4 regions of the Ureibacillus endophyticus genome follow, and region 2 is predicted to be linked to each of the others. Evidence: riboswitches for the same ligand, from Rfam matches in the RefSeq annotation. Region 2 holds a riboswitch; each other region holds the start of a gene.
What was found. Region 2 has a riboswitch for S-adenosylmethionine ahead of metK (methionine adenosyltransferase). Riboswitches for the same ligand answer to the same signal wherever they lie in the genome.
Positions count from the first base shown of each region.

Region 1: linked by a shared signal. The riboswitch ahead of metA (homoserine O-acetyltransferase MetA) and the one ahead of metK (methionine adenosyltransferase) in region 2 are both predicted to bind S-adenosylmethionine.
Region 3: linked by a shared signal. The riboswitch ahead of NKR20_RS15980 (bifunctional homocysteine S-methyltransferase/methylenetetrahydrofolate reductase) and the one ahead of metK (methionine adenosyltransferase) in region 2 are both predicted to bind S-adenosylmethionine.
Region 4: linked by a shared signal. The riboswitch ahead of NKR20_RS13565 (methionine ABC transporter ATP-binding protein) and the one ahead of metK (methionine adenosyltransferase) in region 2 are both predicted to bind S-adenosylmethionine.

Region 1 is NZ_JAMYWW010000001.1:1,781,347-1,785,844, reverse strand. Features, by position in the region: gene NKR20_RS08640 (AAA domain-containing protein) at 1-1,949, shown strand, start outside; gene NKR20_RS08635 (hypothetical protein) at 1,968-2,726, shown strand; SAM riboswitch class I at 2,781-2,891, shown strand; gene metA (homoserine O-acetyltransferase MetA) at 2,977-3,915, shown strand; gene NKR20_RS08625 (hypothetical protein) at 4,254-4,498, opposite strand, start outside.
Region 2 is NZ_JAMYWW010000001.1:2,636,281-2,640,778, forward strand. Features, by position in the region: gene NKR20_RS12865 (alpha/beta hydrolase) at 1-150, opposite strand, end outside; gene NKR20_RS12870 (gamma carbonic anhydrase) at 270-782, shown strand; gene metK (methionine adenosyltransferase) at 842-2,038, opposite strand; SAM riboswitch class I at 2,278-2,398, opposite strand; gene pckA (phosphoenolpyruvate carboxykinase (ATP)) at 2,595-4,181, shown strand; gene NKR20_RS12885 (alpha/beta hydrolase family protein) at 4,272-4,498, opposite strand, start outside.
Region 3 is NZ_JAMYWW010000001.1:3,231,761-3,236,258, forward strand. Features, by position in the region: gene metH (methionine synthase) at 1-1,411, opposite strand, end outside; gene NKR20_RS15980 (bifunctional homocysteine S-methyltransferase/methylenetetrahydrofolate reductase) at 1,404-3,251, opposite strand; SAM riboswitch class I at 3,357-3,456, opposite strand; gene hemG (protoporphyrinogen oxidase) at 3,540-4,498, opposite strand, start outside.
Region 4 is NZ_JAMYWW010000001.1:2,739,371-2,743,868, reverse strand. Features, by position in the region: gene NKR20_RS13590 (acyl-CoA dehydrogenase family protein) at 1-42, shown strand, start outside; gene NKR20_RS13585 (arsenate reductase family protein) at 152-508, shown strand; gene gcvH (glycine cleavage system protein GcvH) at 587-970, shown strand; gene NKR20_RS13575 (toprim domain-containing protein) at 1,119-1,463, shown strand; gene NKR20_RS13570 (thioredoxin family protein) at 1,560-1,862, shown strand; SAM riboswitch class I at 1,927-2,031, shown strand; gene NKR20_RS13565 (methionine ABC transporter ATP-binding protein) at 2,156-3,181, shown strand; gene NKR20_RS13560 (methionine ABC transporter permease) at 3,174-3,842, shown strand; gene NKR20_RS13555 (MetQ/NlpA family ABC transporter substrate-binding protein) at 3,900-4,498, shown strand, end outside.

The DNA.
Region 1 (4,498 bases), 850 kb from region 2:
AGTTACATGGCCAAATTGAACAGTTCAAACCGTTAAAAGATATTTCAGCTAGGCTTGAAAAGGCAATTGAATATAGTCATAAAACTCTTGGCATTCAAATTCAAGCTTCAAATTTGCCACCAAACCAACATTATTCACTACAAGAAGTAAATGAATTTTTAACGGAATTAAGTAAAGCCTTTGCTCAAAAAAAGATCAATGCTTTTAATGGTACCCGTTCAATTGAAGCGCTTTATTCAAGAAAAATGTACCTAGCTCAACTCTCTCAACGTTATAAAGCCTTAATTAATGAATCTGTTCTTGTGTTTACGAAAATTAAAGAAGAAGTGATTGAACAGATTCTGATGCAAACAGGTGTTGAGCAATCTACCATCGATGGTTTAAATATTAAAAAAGCAAATTTACAACTAAACGCTTCCCAATTAAAAGAACAGCTTGACTCCATCAAACTTAATGTGGGTGATGTCTCCGTTGTGCCATCGATTGAAGAGCTTCAATCTGTATGTCATTTACTTCAAACTGAAATAGCAGAATTAGAAGAAACAAAATCAAAACAAACGGACATTGAATCACAACTACAAAATAAACAAGAAGAGCAAAAACGTGTTGATTCAGAAATATTGAATGGGGAATCTGTTTTAAAAGACATGATAAATCAGTTAAAAGATTTGAATTTTAAAGGCATTCAGCTTGAAAAGGATGTACAACAACTAGAACAAATTACAAAACAAAATCCAGAGTCTGAACTAGAAAAAATAAAGGAAAAGATTGTAGCAATAGAAGAACAAATTGAAAAGTTAAATTTGAAAATTGAAATGCTGCCAATCACTCAAGAGCTTCAAGTGGAGTGGAAAGGCTTGTTAGACGAAGCAACAGAACACGATTTAGACGAGATCCGAAAACTTTATGTTAAGCACGCCAATGTTATCGGAACTACGTGTGTGGCATCAGCAAACAAAGAGTTTATGGACAACTATCCTATTTTTGACGTGGTTATTATCGATGAGGTATCCAAAGCAACACCACCTGAATTATTACTTCCGATGTTAAAAGGAAAGAAGATTGTTTTAGTAGGAGACCATCACCAACTACCACCATTAATTGGGGATGATACATTCGAGGAAACATTAGAAACTGTAATAAAAGAAAGTAATACGTTTGAAGAAAAACGTGAGCTGGAAAAATTACTGGAAGAATCCTTATTCGAACGTCTTTATAAAAACTTACCGTCATCAAATAAAAAAATGCTCGCGATTCAATATCGCATGCATGAAAATATTATGAAAACGATCGCGCCGTTTTATGAACATGAAGGAGACTCGTTGAAATGTGGTCTTCCTGATTCTGATGCAGCACGTGACCATAAATTAGAAAGTAACCTAATCAAACGAAGTGACCATCTATTATGGATTGATTTACCGAATGAGCCTAACTATTTTGAAGAGCGGATGAAGGAAGGCTCAAGTTTATTAAATCAAGAAGAGCTAAAAACAATCCGCGCCATGTTAGTGGATCTAAATCACTCTACAGAAGTTGCCAAAAAACAAGGGCTAATTCCGGAAGATGAACGTAAATCAGTGGGGGTTATTAGTTTCTATGCGGAGCAGGTAAAACGCATTAATCGAATGATTGAGCACGAACTACATTTACCGCATTTACACATCCGTACAGGTTCTGTCGATAAATTCCAAGGTATGGAAATGGATGTTATTTTAGTGAGTATGGTTCGTAACAACGACAATAAAAACGGGGAAATCGGCTTTGCTAAAGACTACCGTCGCCTCAATGTTGCCTTATCGCGTGCGCGGGAGCTGCTAGTTCTGGTAGGTAGTGTTGATATGTTTACAAAACGACCGAAGAAAGAGCAAACACGCAACATGTATAGTAACTTACTATCTGTTGTCAAATCTCAAGACGGCTACCGCAATGTTAAGGAACTAACTTCTTAGTTTTGAAAGGACGAAATGATGGAACTCCAAGCACTCCAACAAAAACTATCCGAACAATTTCATAAAACAAACATTTTGGAAACGGCTATTTGGTGTGTTCCCGTTCATACGGTTAACATTGCATACAAACCAATTGTCCGAACAAAAATGGATATTTTGATGAAAATGCTTTTAATTTCATTGCAAAAAGCAAAGTTCAAAAAAGCCGAACAGTTAAGTGAAATATTATTGGTAGAAGAATTATTTATTCAAGATTTATTGTCCAAGATGCACAAAACTGGATTAATAACAAAGGAAGATCATTTTCAATTAACGGAAAAAGGGTTAAAACAATTGACTAGTGGTGTGTTTGAAGAAGACCAAGAAATTACATCAAAAGAAACGTTGTATAGCCCAACGCATCAAACTTTCCTACAAGGTGAAATTGAAGCAGTTCTCGACTTTGAGGATTTTCCGGAAGATATGTACCGATATCACGTACAAGTGGAGGAGCTTCAAGTTGATAACGATAAGCTCGTAGAAGAATTGCGATTTCTTCAAATGGATGAAGATGAGGAAGAAGAATCAAACTTGGTTATCACTTCTATTGAATCTTTTGAAGATATTCAAGTTAATGATGTGCCATGTATCGAATTTATTCTTTTTGATGAAGAGAAAGAGCAATTCACATCCCGCGTTTGGAATACTCTAACAAATAATTGGGATCCGACTTTGCAACATCAAATTGAAGATAAAGAAAAATCTGCCTGGAAAGAGAGATTCCTATCAAAAAAGTAAAATAGAATATTGCAAATATTTCATCATCATGTTAGTATTACATTAATTTCATCTATCTTATCAAGAGAAGCAGAGGGAAATGGCCCAATGAAGCTTCAGCAACCTCTAACATCGGTTAGAAAGGTGCTAATTCCAGCAAGACAATATTGTCTTGGGAGATAAGAGTGCGGCATATAAATTATTCCCTCTCATTCTCATGCTGGAATGAGGGGTTTTTATTTTGAGATGAAAAGAATTGGGGGAACGTTTAATGCCTATTAATATACCGAAAAATTTACCGGCAGGCGAAAAATTAAGACAAGAGAAAATTTTCGTCATGGAAGAAGACCGTGCCAAAACACAACAAATCCGACCATTAAATATTTTAGTGTTAAATTTAATGCCAGAAAAAGAGAAAACTGAACTTCAACTTTTACGATTATTAGGTAATACACCACTACAAACGAATGTAACGTTTTTAAACACTGCAACTTACGCATCTAAAAACGTGTCAAAGTCGCATTTAGACACTTTTTATAATACATTTGATGAAATTAAACACCGTCGTTTTGATGGAATGATTATTACTGGTGCACCTGTCGAACGAATGGAGTTTGAAGCAGTTAACTACTGGGAAGAAGTAACAACGATTATGGATTGGGCAAAAGTGAATGTTACCTCGTGTATGTATATCTGTTGGGGTGCTCAAGCGGCACTTTATCATCATTTTAATATTGGTAAATTTGAATTGCCGAAAAAATGTTCGGGCATCTACTCACATGTGATTACAGATTTAACTGTGGACTTAGTGCGCGGATTTAGCGATGAATATGTAGCTCCACACTCACGTCACACGTCTGTATCCCTTGATGAAGTACGCGAACATCCAGATTTACGCTTACTAAGCTATTCAGAAGAAGCGGGTCCGTTTATTATTCAATCAAAGGATACTAAACATATTATGATTACAGGTCACCTAGAATATGACGCAACAACATTGGCTGATGAATACGAACGAGATGTGGCGAAAGGTGAACCAGTAGACATGCCGGTGAACTACTTCCCGAATAATGACCCAAGCCAAACGCCGAAAAATACATGGCGCGCGCATTCGCACTTACTGTTCTACAATTGGTTAAACTATTACGTATACCAAGAAACACCATATGAATGGCATTTCGTAGACGACAGCATCGAATTCCATATTTAATGGTACCCTTTAAATTCTGAATTTTTATAAAATTCTAAGCTAGGCATTTGTGAGCTGCTCAGATGCTTAGCTTTTTAAAATTGAAAAATTCGTCCAGTAGGCGGATGGATTCGTCTGCATAAAGTGCGGATTCGTCCAGATAGAATAAGATTTCGTCCACATAACGTGCAGATTTGTCCAGATAGAATAAGATTTCATCCACATAATGTGCAGACTCGTCCAGATAGAACGAGTTTTCGTCCACTTAACAATTAAGTTCCTTATCAATTGAAGTAGCATGGAATTCACAGTATATACAAAAAACGCTTGGAGAGTTAATCTTCCAAGCGTTTTACTTTTTATAAAATAAACATCGCAACTATCGTCGTGACAACTAGACCAATGACGACCGGGATGAAGTTTCGACGTGCTAACTCAAATGGACTGACATTACAAATCGCTGCAGCTGGAATTAATGCCCAAGGAACTAATGTACCTCCACCAACCCAGATTGCCGCTATTTGCCCAAGTGCCGTTAGTGTAGCAGTACCTTCACCAAGCGCTGTTCCGAATAAATTCGCAATGGAACCGGCTAATGTAATCC
Region 2 (4,498 bases):
ACCATGACCGGGTAAATCCCCCATCACAATGTGATACCCATCAGTGCGTAATTTTTCAATTAACCAGGCATACCAACGATGATGTTCAAAAGCACTATGTATTATGACCACAACTGCTTTAGCATGTTCATCTGTTTCCCATTTCCACATAACTTCGCCTCCAACCCAAATAGCATACTTTTGGGCATACATACCTTTTATATTTTCTTTATTATTTTATTTTGTTACGATAAGCATATATATCATACTTAGAAACGAGGAGATTTACGATGATTTACCCTTTTAAAGATAAAAATCCTAAAATAGACCCATCTGTATTTATAGCTGATTATGTCACAATTACCGGCGATGTGACAATCGGTGAAGAAACATCTATCTGGTTTAATTCTGTCATCCGTGGTGATGTTGCACCAACGTACATAGGTAAACGTGTTAGTATTCAAGATTTGAGTTGTCTTCATCAAAGTCCAAATAATCCATTAATTATTGAAGATGAAGTGACTGTTGGACATCAAGTAACATTACATAGTTGCGTAATAAGAAAACGCGCATTAATTGGGATGGGTTCCATCATTCTAGACGGTGCAGAAATTGGTGAAGGAGCTTTTATTGGGGCTGGTAGTTTAGTTCCCCCAGGTAAAAAGATTCCACCGAATTCTTTAGCAATGGGAAGACCTGCAAAAGTTGTACGCGAAATCACGCCAGAAGATCGTGAAGATATGGACCGCATTATTCGTGAATATGTTGAAAAAGGTCAATATTATAAATCGCTTCAAAAGTAAACATATTATATAGTAAGAATGTAAAAGCAGGTGAAAAAACTCACCTGCTTTTTAACATATTATAATCCAGCTTTTTCTTTTAATTTCTCAGCAATATCTGTATTTTCCCAAGGAACATCTAAATCTGTACGACCGAAATGACCGTAAGCAGCTGTTTGCTTGTAAATTGGGCGACGTAAATCAAGCATTTTAATAATGCCTGCAGGACGTAAATCAAATAATTCACTTACCCATTCTACTAATTGACTCTCAGCTACTTTTCCAGTTCCAAATGTATCGATTGAAATTGACACTGGACGTGCTACACCAATCGCATATGCTAATTGCACTTCTGCTCGATCAGCAAGACCAGCAGCTACAATATTTTTCGCAACATAACGTGCAGCATAGGCTGCAGAACGGTCAACTTTTGTTGGATCTTTTCCTGAGAATGCACCGCCGCCATGACGTGCATAACCACCGTAAGTATCAACAATAATTTTACGACCAGTTAATCCAGCATCACCTTTTGGTCCACCGATTACAAATCGGCCAGTTGGATTAATGAAATATTTTGTATTATCGTCAATTAATTCACTCGGAACAACTTCACGAATTACTTTCTCTTTTAAATCTTCTTGAATTTGTTCTAATGTTACATCTTCATTGTGTTGAGTGGATATAACTATTGTATCGATGCGAACTGGATGATTGTTTTCATCGTATTCAACTGTCACTTGTGTTTTTCCATCGGGACGTAAATATGGAATTTCCTTAGATTTACGTACTTCGGCTAGTTTACGGGATAATTTATGAGCCAAACTAATTGGTAGTGGCATTAGTTCAGGTGTTTCGTTACATGCAAATCCAAACATTAAGCCTTGGTCACCTGCACCAATTGCTTCAATATCTTCATCGCTCATATATCCTTCACGTGCTTCAAGCGCTTGGTCAACACCTTGAGCAATATCTGGGGATTGTTCACCGATTGCAGTTAGTACTGATAAATTTTCAGCATCAAAGCCATATTTACCGCGAGTGTAACCAATTTTGGCTACTGTATCTCGAACAACTGATTGAATATCCACATAAGTAGAAGTTGTAATTTCACCTGCTACAAGTACTAAACCAGTTGAAACAGTTGTTTCACATGCTACACGTGCATTTGGATCTTCTGTTAAAATTGCATCTAATATTGCATCGGAAATTTGGTCACATATTTTATCCGGATGCCCTTCTGTTACACTTTCTGATGTAAACAGTCGACGGTTTGTCATTTGGTTTCCTCCTAAAATCTATACGAGATTAGTTCTCGATTTGATACGGTACTCATTACCCATGTTAAGTCCGCACATGAAGGTTGGACTCCAAGCCGTTACTGCTTATTAACACGAGGATATCGAAAGGCGAATAATAATTGTTACATTATTTTCATTTTGTACTCTTTTCAAAAAAAAATTCCTTTTACTCACATAAAACCCATGAGTAAAAGGAATTGTAAATACAGTACCTTTCACTCTTATCGTTCAAGGGATTTTCCCTTGCATCAGGTTGGCACCATCGCATTTATTATATATAATAAATGCAGGTTGCCGGGCTTCATAGGGCCTTGACCCTCCACCAGCTCGGGATAAGAGTATCCGTTCAAATCAACATATTACGGAAATCGACATCCAATGTCAATTTATAAATGTTGATTTCTTTAAAAGTTTAAAAATTAAAAAATAATTTATGAATAGTATAGATTATTTAATTCAATGTGTTATACTATTTTTGAAATTAAACAAACATCCCATGCAGTGGGAATTCTGAAAAAAGGATGGTATTTAATCGATGAATTCAGTAGAAATTGCGAATGAACTGAAGGAATTATTAAACGGCGAGAATATTAAAGTTCAACTATCAGTACCACAATTAGTGGAAAAAGCTACATCACGTGGAGAAGCAGCTCTAACTGTTGACGGTGCAATCGTTGCTGAAACAGGTAAATATACAGGACGTTCTCCGAAAGATAAATATTTCGTAGAAGAAGAGAGCACAAAAGACAAAATCGATTGGGGCAGTGTAAACCGCGCGATTTCTGCTGAAGTGTTCGATAACCTATATCTTAAAGTTGTAAATTACTTAAAAGAAAAAGATGAGCTTTATGTATTCAAAGGATTTGCTGGCGCTGATAAGGATTCACAACTTTCAATTCAAGTAGTGAACGAATATGCTTGGCACAATCTTTTCTGTCATCAATTATTCATCCGTCCAACAGAAGAAGAACTTGCTTCTCATGTTGCAGAATTTACTATTGTTGCAGCACCAACATTTAAAGCAGACCCAGCTGTAGATGGTACAGCTTCTGAAACATTTATTATTGTATCATTAGAAAAGAAAATAATCCTAATCGGTGGTACTGAATATGCTGGTGAGATGAAAAAATCTATCTTCACTATCATGAACTATTTACTACCTGAACGCAATATTTTCTCAATGCACTGTTCAGCAAACGTTGGCGAAGCTGGCGATGTTGCACTATTCTTCGGTTTATCAGGAACAGGTAAAACAACATTATCTGCAGACAAAAACCGTAAATTAATCGGTGACGATGAACACGGATGGTCAGATAACGGTGTATTCAATATTGAAGGTGGATGTTATGCAAAAACAATTAACCTTTCACCTGAAAAAGAACCTGAAATCTACAATGCAATTCGTTTCGGTTCTGTTTTAGAAAACGTTGTAGTAGATCCAGAAACTCGTATTCCAGATTATGATGATGGTTCATTAACTGAAAATACGCGTGTTGCTTACCCAATCGATTATATCGAAAACATTGTAACACCATCAGTTGCAGGTCATCCAAAAACGATCGTATTTTTAACTGCTGATGCATTTGGTGTATTACCTCCAATCAGTAAGTTAACAAAAGAGCAAGCGATGTATCACTTCTTAAGTGGTTTCACATCAAAATTAGCAGGTACAGAACGTGGAGTAACTTCTCCAGAACCAGTATTCTCTACATGCTTCGGTGCACCATTCTTACCATTACCAGCAACTCGTTATGCGGAAATGTTAGGTGAAAAAATTGACGAACATGGTTCACAAGTATTTTTAGTAAACACTGGTTGGACTGGTGGAGAATACGGCGTAGGAAGCCGTATGAAACTTTCATATACACGTGCAATGGTTCGTGCTGCAATTGACGGTAAACTTAACAATGTTGCTACAACTCAAGATGCAGTATTTGGATTACACATTCCAACTGAAATTGAAGGGGTTCCTAGCGAAGTATTAAATCCAAGAGATGCTTGGTCAGATAAAGCTGCATACGATGCAAAAGCTGCATACTTAGCAGACTTATTCAAAGAAAACTTCAAAAAGTTCTCTAATGTTTCAGAAGAAATTTTGAAAAATGGCGGACCTTTAGTATAATATAGTTAGACAAAAGTCGACATAACGTTTTATAAACTTTATATCATAAATAAAGAGCCATTTCCTTTTGAGGAAATGGCTCTTTCAATTTTATCTACTTCTCATCCACTCACATAATGCTTTTACTGTTTTACGATTGACATTAGGCGGATAATGATGTCCTAACCCAGAAGAGTACCATGTTTCTACTTGTTTATTTTCTTCGATTAACTTTTGCTCGAGGTCATAGGATTGATTAATACTTACATTCTCATCTTCTGTACCATGAATAAGGAGTACAGGTGCATTAATATCATTTACTTTAAATAACGGTGTTC
Region 3 (4,498 bases), 600 kb from region 2:
TTGTAACACCCATACCTTCTTCATCGATTGTTCCCACAACAACAGAAGCACCGTATTTTTTCACAATAGGCATTACCGCATCAAAGCGCTCTTCACCATCTTCTAGGTTAATAGAGTTAATAATTGCTTTCCCTTGTGAATACTTCAATGCTTCTTCAATAACTTTCTCGTCTGTTGAGTCAATTACTAAAGGCACTTTTACTTTCTTCACAATTTCTTGCATGAAATTACGCATATCTTCAAGTTCATCACGATCTGGGTTTGCTAAACAAATATCAATAACGTGAGCCCCATTTTTTACTTGGGCACGAGCAATTTCAGCAGCTTCTTCAAATTTCCCATCAATAATTAGCTGTTTAAATTTACGTGAACCAATAACGTTTGTACGTTCACCAATAAACAATGGTCGCATAGAATCATCATATAAAAGTGGGTCAATACCTGATACGACATGACCATGTGTTTCATTTGGTGCTTGTCTTGGTTTGTGTCCTTCTACTGCTTCACGGATTGCTTGGATATGTTCAGGCGTAGTACCACAACATCCACCAACGATATTTAACCAACCTTTTTCTGCAAAACCACGTAACTTAATCGATAAAGATTCAGGTGTTTCGTGGTAGTGTCCCTCTTCATCTGGTAATCCAGCATTTGGATAACAACTTATATAACTTGTAGATAAATCCGCTAATGAACGAATATGATCTGTCATAAATTCCGGACCAGTTGCACAGTTAAGTCCAATTGATAATGGTTTTATATGTTCAATTGAAATATAGAATGCTTCAATTGTTTGTCCAGCTAATGTTGTTCCCATTGGCTCGATTGTTGCTGAAACCATGATTGGTAATGTTTTACCGGTTTCTTCAAAGGCACGGTTCACACCAAGAGTTGCAGCCTTTACATTTAACATATCTTGACTTGTTTCAAGCAAAATCAAATGTGCTCCAGCTTCTACTAATGCCTTTGCTTGTACGTAAAAGTTTTCTGTTAACTCGTCAAACGTGATTCCACCAGTAACAGATAAAGTTTTCGTTGTTGGACCAATTGCACCTGCTACAAAACGTGGCCATTCTTCAGTTGAGTGTTCGTTAACAGCTGATAAAGCTAGTTCAACAGCACGTTTATTAATTTCTTCTGCTTTATATCCTAATCCGTATTCGTTTAAAACAAGGGGCGTACCACCAAACGTATTTGTACAAATAATATCTGCACCAGCTTTTAAATACGCACGGTGAATGTTTTCAACAACATCTGGTCGAGTCAAAACAAGATTTTCATTACATCCTTCAAGTTCTTCCCCACCAAAATCTTCAGCAGTTAAATTTTCTCGTTGAAGCATTGTTCCCATTGCCCCATCGATAATTAATATTCTATTTTTTAACTGTTCCTCGATTGGATGGTTATGCATTTGCTTCTACTCCTTCGTTCTGCTCATCAAGTTGTTTGATATATTGCATTAATTGTAGTGTTAAATCGTAACGTAAAAACGGTGTAATTAAATATATACCGTTAAAGTATTTTGTTGCTGTATCTAGTAATTCTTTTGCAATCGCTACGCCTTCTTGTGCTTCGCGCTCTTTATCCCCTTCGCACGCTTTCATTCTTGCTAGTACTTCATCGGATAATTTAATTCCTGGTACTTCATGATGTAAAAATTCAGCGCTTCGGAAAGATGTTAACGTCATAATTCCAATATAAATTGGAGCTTCTAAATGTTTCGTTGCTTCGTAAATCTCTACAATTTTTTCTGCAGAATAAACTGGTTGGGAGATGAAATAATCCGCACCATGTTCGATTTTTTTCTCAAGACGACTTACAGCACGATCTAATACACGTACATTTGGATTAAAGGCAGCTGCTACCGAGAAATTCGCCTTTTTACGAAGTGCTTTCCCTGAGAAGGAAATTCCTTCATTTAATTGTTTAATTAATGAAATGAGTTCCATGGAAGACACATCATAAACACTAGTAGCACCTGGGAAGTCACCTATTTTTGTTGGATCTCCTGTAATAGCTAAAATATCGTTCATTCCTAAAGCACTTAGTCCCATTAAGTGGGATTGCAGACCAATTAGGTTGCGGTCACGACATGTTAAATGAGGCATTACACGAATACCATGTTGTAATTTTAAAATTGAACCCATCGCAACGTTACTAATACGTGGAGACGCAAGGGAATTGTCCGCCATCATAATAATGTCTGCACCTTCGTTATAAAGGGCTTTGGCACCCTCGACAAATGAATCAATTTCTAAATGTCTTGGTGTATCTAATTCAACAATGACAGAACGCTCACGTTTAACTTTTTCGTGTAAAGGTTCCACTCTAGTAGGCTCTGCATCTTGGATATATATTTCCGGTTGTTGTACTGTTCGTTTTTCTGTCAATGGTTTTAATTGTGCTAATTGCTTTTTAACCGCTTCAATATGTTTTGGTGTCGTTCCGCAACATCCACCTATTAAACGAACACCTTGGTTACGTAACTGAACAGCAGCACGTGCAAAATAATCAATTTCCGATTCGTAAATAACACGGCCTTCTTCGATATCTAGAAGGGATGCATTCGGATAAGCCGATAAAAAGGCATTCTGAGGTAGTTCTACCCCCTCTAATGCTTGGATTGTATGATGAGGGCCTAATCGACAGTTCACACCAACAACATCAGCACCTAGGCTTTCAAGCTGTTGTAAAGCATCGTTTAATTTCAAGCCATTTTGTAAGACACCCGGTTCATGCATCGATACTTGAGCAATAATTGGTAGATCCGTCATATTGCGTAACATTTTTAATGTTTCAGTTAGTTCTTCAAAATCAAAGTATGTTTCAAGTAACAGTCCATCTAAATCTGCACGAATTAATGTTTCTGCTTGTACACGAATCGCATCTAAAATTTCATCTAGTGTTACTTCACTTTTTCGTACACCACGAATTCCACCAATGGATCCAATAACAAATTGATTACCACTTGATGCAGCCTTTTTCGCTAATTTAGCAGCTGCTTCATTGATTTCAACAACTTTGGATTCAAGTCCATACCGCGCTAACTTTATCGCGTTTGCACCATATGTATTTGTTTGAATAACATCTGCACCAGCTAAAATATATTCACTATGAATTTTTTCTATCAGTTCAGGCTTTACGAGGTTCATCTCCTCATGGCAATGTTCAAGTCCATAAGAATATAGTAAAGTTCCCATCGCACCATCTGCCGTTAACACTTTGGATTTTAATGCTTCAAGTAGACCCATTTTTTCATCTCCCAAAAAAACATACTTTCAAAAATTTTCTGTCATTTCTATAACAATAAAAAGCCTTCTTCGTTAGAAAGAAGGCTCGATTATCTTAATAGTTCCTCCTTATCTTTCGGCATAACGCCTGCTGGATTTAGCACCTTACGTTACGTTGGTTGCTGAAGCTTCATCGGGCCAGTCCCTCGACTTCTCTTGATAAGTGATATGAAATTGTATATTAAATTGAATCATATCTTTAAATTCCACTTTAGTCAATAGAATTAAACGAATATACGAAATAATCTATTATTTCAATGCTTTTATCGCTTTTTCTGCAGTATTTTTACCATTTTCAATACAAGCACCTATACCTACACCAAAATAAGAACAACCTGCAACAAAGAGGTTCGGATATTGAGAATCTAATTTGTCTAATACTACCTGCAATGTTTCATTATGGGCTAAATCATATTTCGGCATTGCGTTAATCCACTTTTCAATATTTACAACAACAGGTTTTTCTTCGATGTTCAAACTTAGCCGTATATCTTCAAGAGCAACCTTCGTTAATTCTTCATCTGTCATTGCCACAAGTTCTTCGTATTTAGGATTATTACTTTTATAGAATAAGCGTACTAATAAATTTCCATTTTCCGAAGTATGTTTCCATTTGCGACTTGTCCAAGTAGAAGCATTACAAACTAAATCACTGTTATGTGAAACGATAAACCCTGTTCCATCTGCTGGTAGCACGGCATCCGGTATATCAAATCCTAAATACATCGTGATTGCAGACCCATTTGTAAATTTCTCTAAATCAGATTCTAGCTGTTTGTCTTTTAATAGGTTACGAACAACGTTATTTGGCACGGCCAATACAACAACATCCGTTTGAATCGATTCGCCATTGTCAAAAGTTACGTTATATCCGTTACTATTTTTCGTTACTTCTGTAGTTGCAGTATTTTTATAAAATTCTACTTCTGGTAGCATCTCTTCTAGTCGATTAATTAAAGATGATAGACCTTTTTTAAAGGAAACAAATTTTTTATTCGCTGCTTTATCAAATTGTTCTCTATTTACTTCGAACCCTTTAATAATGCTGCCATATTCATTTTTATAATCTACTAAGTACGGTAAGGTAGAAGCTAAAGATAATTGATATAAATCTCCTGAATATACGCCTGCTAATACAGGGGCAATTTGCTTTTCAACAATTTCTTTACCTAAAAAATACTCTAAAAATTCGCCAATTGAATTTTCCT
Region 4 (4,498 bases), 100 kb from region 2:
GCTGCACAAAAGCTAATTGAAGCTGAAAAATATGTTGTTTAAATAATAGGGGAGGAGGTGTTTAATAAAAATGCCTCCTTCTTTTTATTATCAGAAGAGTGAAATATTTGTTAAAATAAGTTTAAATATTAACTTTTAAGGAGCACTCTTCATGACAATTCAATTATTCCAGTACCCTCGTTGTACAACTTGTAAAAAGGCAGCAAAATGGTTAGATGAACATCAAATTGAATACGAAAACATTCATATTGTGGAACAAACACCTACAAAAGAACAGTTAAAATCGTTTTGGGAATTAAGTGGTCTTCCATTAAAGAAATTTTTCAATACTTCTGGTATGAAGTATAAAACATTAGGGTTAAAGGACAAATTAAGTACGATGACAGAGGATGAACAGTTAGAACTTTTGGCTTCTGATGGTATGTTAATTAAACGCCCAATCGTTACAGATGGGGGAAAAATAACACTTGGCTTTAAAGAAGAAGATTTCACAAATACGTGGAAATAAAAATAGTTATTAACTTGTTTTTACTGTAGAAATATGTCAAACTTATAATCATATTACATATGTTTTGGAGGGGTTTTTGTGAGCACACCAAAAGAATTACGTTACTCAGAAGAACATGAGTGGGTAAAAGTAGAAGATGGAAAAGTACGCGTTGGAATTACACATTTCGCACAATCTGAATTAGGTGACATCGTATTTGTTGAGTTACCACAAGTTGGTGACGAAATCCAAACAAACGAACCATTCGGTAGTGTAGAATCTGTAAAAACAGTTTCTGAACTATATGCGCCAATTTCTGGTAAAGTAGTAGAAGTTAACGCTGACCTAGAAGATAGCCCAGAATTTGTAAATGAATCTCCATATGAAAAAGCTTGGATGATTGTTGTTGAACCAACAGATATCTCTGAAGTAGAAAGTTTACTAACAGCTGAGCAATATGAGGAATTAATTGAAGCTGAATAAGAATATAATATATTAAAAACGCCAGATTAGCACTGGCGTTTTTTTTTACAACAAAATATACTAATATAACCACCTTCTTTTTTGGATATGCTTTGCATATTTTTCACACATTTTTAGCAAGTTTACTTACAAATCGTGGGGTGAGCAAATGATTGTTGAAAAGTGTATAATTGTTGAGGGTCGATCGGATAAATTAAACATTGAGCCAATTTTTGCAGAACACGTACAAATTATATGTACGAATGGGACAATTAGTGAAGATGCGCTATTAGATTTACTTGAACCTTTTGAAGAATGTAGATTTTATACTTTGTTTGATGCAGATAAATCAGGAGAAAAGTTGAGAAAGCTTACAAAAAGAATTTATTCTGAAGCTGTTCATCTTTTCATTCCAAGAACATATATCGAGGTTGCGAATGCTCCGAAAAAAGTATTGGCACAGTTGTTAAATGAGGCGAGTTTTTCTGTTCATAAACAATATCTATCTTCTTAAAAATAAAGGAAATATTAATTTGCGACTTTTCCCATACTATGAGCAAAAGTCGCAATTTTATTTTGTCACAAATTATTTAGAAATTGAGTTGATTTTATGGATGAATGGACGATACAACAATGGGAACAAAAACTAACTGAAAACGAAATTGTAGCCTTTTATTTGTACACTCCTATGTGTGGGACATGTGCAGTCGCTTCAAAGATGTTATCGGTTGTTGAAGAAGTATTGCCTAACACTCCAATTGGTAAAGCGAATATTAACTTTATGGAGCAACTTGCAATGGATTATAAAATAGAAAGTGTCCCTTGTTTGCTTATACACCGCGATGGAAAACTTGTTGAAAAAATTTACGCTTTCCAATCCGTACCATTTCTATATGAAAAGTTGAAAATCTAGTTGACTTTATAAATCTATCATGATAAAGTTACTCAAGAAGTATTACATTAATTGAATATCGTACCTCTTATAAAGAGCGGCGGAGGGAAGTGCCCTATGAAGCCCGGCAACCATCACAAAAGTGAAAAGGTGCCAAGTCACGCGAAGTGGATACTTTGGAAGATGAGAGAACGGTTCGTATAAATATTAAATAAATTGCGAAACCCCTTCTACTTATCTTGTAGATGGGGTTTTATTAGTAATAATTACCTAATTACATATTGTCTATGGCAGCGAAATAAAGGAGAATTTTTATGATCGAATTAAAAGACATCTCGAAAATATACAAATCAAAAAATGGTGAGATCACTGCTGTCAAAAATGTAAATTTATCAATTAATAAAGGTGAAATTTTCGGAATTATCGGATATAGTGGCGCTGGAAAAAGTACAATGATTCGCTTACTTAATGGCCTTGAGAAACCATCGAACGGAACAGTTACAGTCAATGGTAAGCAAATTTCCTCTATATCAGGAAACGAACTGCGAAATGCTCGCCAAAAAATTAGTATGATATTCCAACATTTTAACTTACTTTGGTCTCGTACAGTCGCGGAGAATATTGCATTCCCGCTAGAAATTGCAGGTGTATCAAAAACTGAGCGAAGTAAACGTGTGAAGGAACTGATTGATCTAGTTGGTCTTTCAGGAAGAGAAAATGCCTATCCTTCTCAGTTATCTGGTGGTCAAAAGCAACGTGTAGGCATTGCCCGCGCATTAGCGAACAATCCTGAAGTATTACTTTGTGACGAAGCAACAAGTGCACTAGATCCTGAAACGACTGATTCCATTTTAGAACTATTGCTTGATATTAATAAACGTTTAGGTTTAACCATTGTTCTCATTACCCACGAAATGCACGTAATTCGGAAAATTTGTAACCGTGTTGCAGTAATGGAAGCTGGACAAGTAGTTGAACAAGGAGACGTTCTACGAGTGTTCCAAAACCCACAAGCAGAAATAACGAAGAACTTCGTAATGCAAGTTTCTGGAACAAAGGAATCGAAAGAATCAATTGAACAAATTTTAGCAAACTATCCTACAGGGAAGATTGTAAAATTAACGTTTATAGGAAATAAAACTGAACAGCCGATTATTTCACAGCTCATTAAAGAGTTTGGCGTAGAAGTAAATATTGTTCACGGAAACATTTCACAAACGACAGGTGGCCCATATGGAACATTAATAGTTCAAATAGATGGAGACCCTACCAAAGTGAAACAAGCATTAGAGCTATTAGATCAGCAAGAAGTACAAACGGAGGTGATTGATCATGCTTAGTGGATTCTTTCCGAATGTACGATGGGACAAATTGTGGGAAGCTACATATGACACATTGTACATGACAGTCATCTCTACAGGAGCTACGTTTGTTTTAGGTTTAGCTATTGGGATTCTTTTATTTTTAACGAGTCCTCACCAAATTTGGGCGAATAAAATAGCGAACTTTATTACGGGTTCTTTAGTAAATATTTTCCGTTCAATTCCATTTATTGTATTGATTATTTTATTAATCCCGTTCACAAAATTTTTATTAGGGACAATTCGTGGAGTAAATGCGGCATTACCAGCATTAATTATCGGTGCTGCGCCATTCTATGCACGAATGGTTTTAATTGCTTTACGTGAAATTGATAAAGGTGTAATTGAAGCTGCTCGATCAATGGGAGCAAAAACTTCAACTATCATTTGGAAAGTACTTATCCCAGAATCAATGCCTGCATTATTATCAGGGATTACTGTTACAGCTGTTACATTAGTAGGTTATACTGCGATGGCAGGTATTATCGGAGCTGGGGGATTAGGGAACTTAGCATTTATCGATGGTTTCCAACGTAGCCGTGATGATGTAACTCTTATGGCTACAATTGTCATTCTTATTATTGTATTTGTGATTCAGTTTATTGGAGATTTGATTACTTCGATAACTGATAAGCGTTAATTAGGTGCTCACGGAAAATCCGTTGACATAAAGAAAATTAAAAAGGAGAAATACAAGATGAAGAAGTTATTATCGTTCTTATTCTTAGCAGTATTCGTATTAGCGTTAGCAGCTTGTGGCTCTAAAGAAGACGAAAAAGCTACAGAAAGTAAAGCAACAGATGAAGGTACAGAAGAAACAACTACAAATTCAGAAAAAGTTACGTTAAAAGTAGGGGCTTCTAACGGTTTACATGATATTATTTTAGAACAAGCTAAACCTATTTTAGCTGAAGAAGGTATCGAATTAGAAATCGAACCATACCAAGACTATGTAATGCCAAACCAAGATTTAGATTCTGGTGAATTAGATGCAAACTATTTCCAACACATTCCTTACTTAGAAACTGAAATTGCACAAAAAGGTTATGATTTTGTAAATGCAGGTGGAATTCATATCGAACCAATCGGTATCTATTCTCAAAAATATAAATCTTTAGACGAACTTCCAGATGGTGCAACAATCATTATTTCTAACTCTGTTTCTGACCAAGGTCGTATTTTATCACTTTTAGAAACTCAAGGATTAATTAAATTAAAAGACGGTATCGATAAAACAGCTGCAACTGTAGATGATATCGTTGAAAATCCTAAAAACTTAGAAATCGATGCTAACTC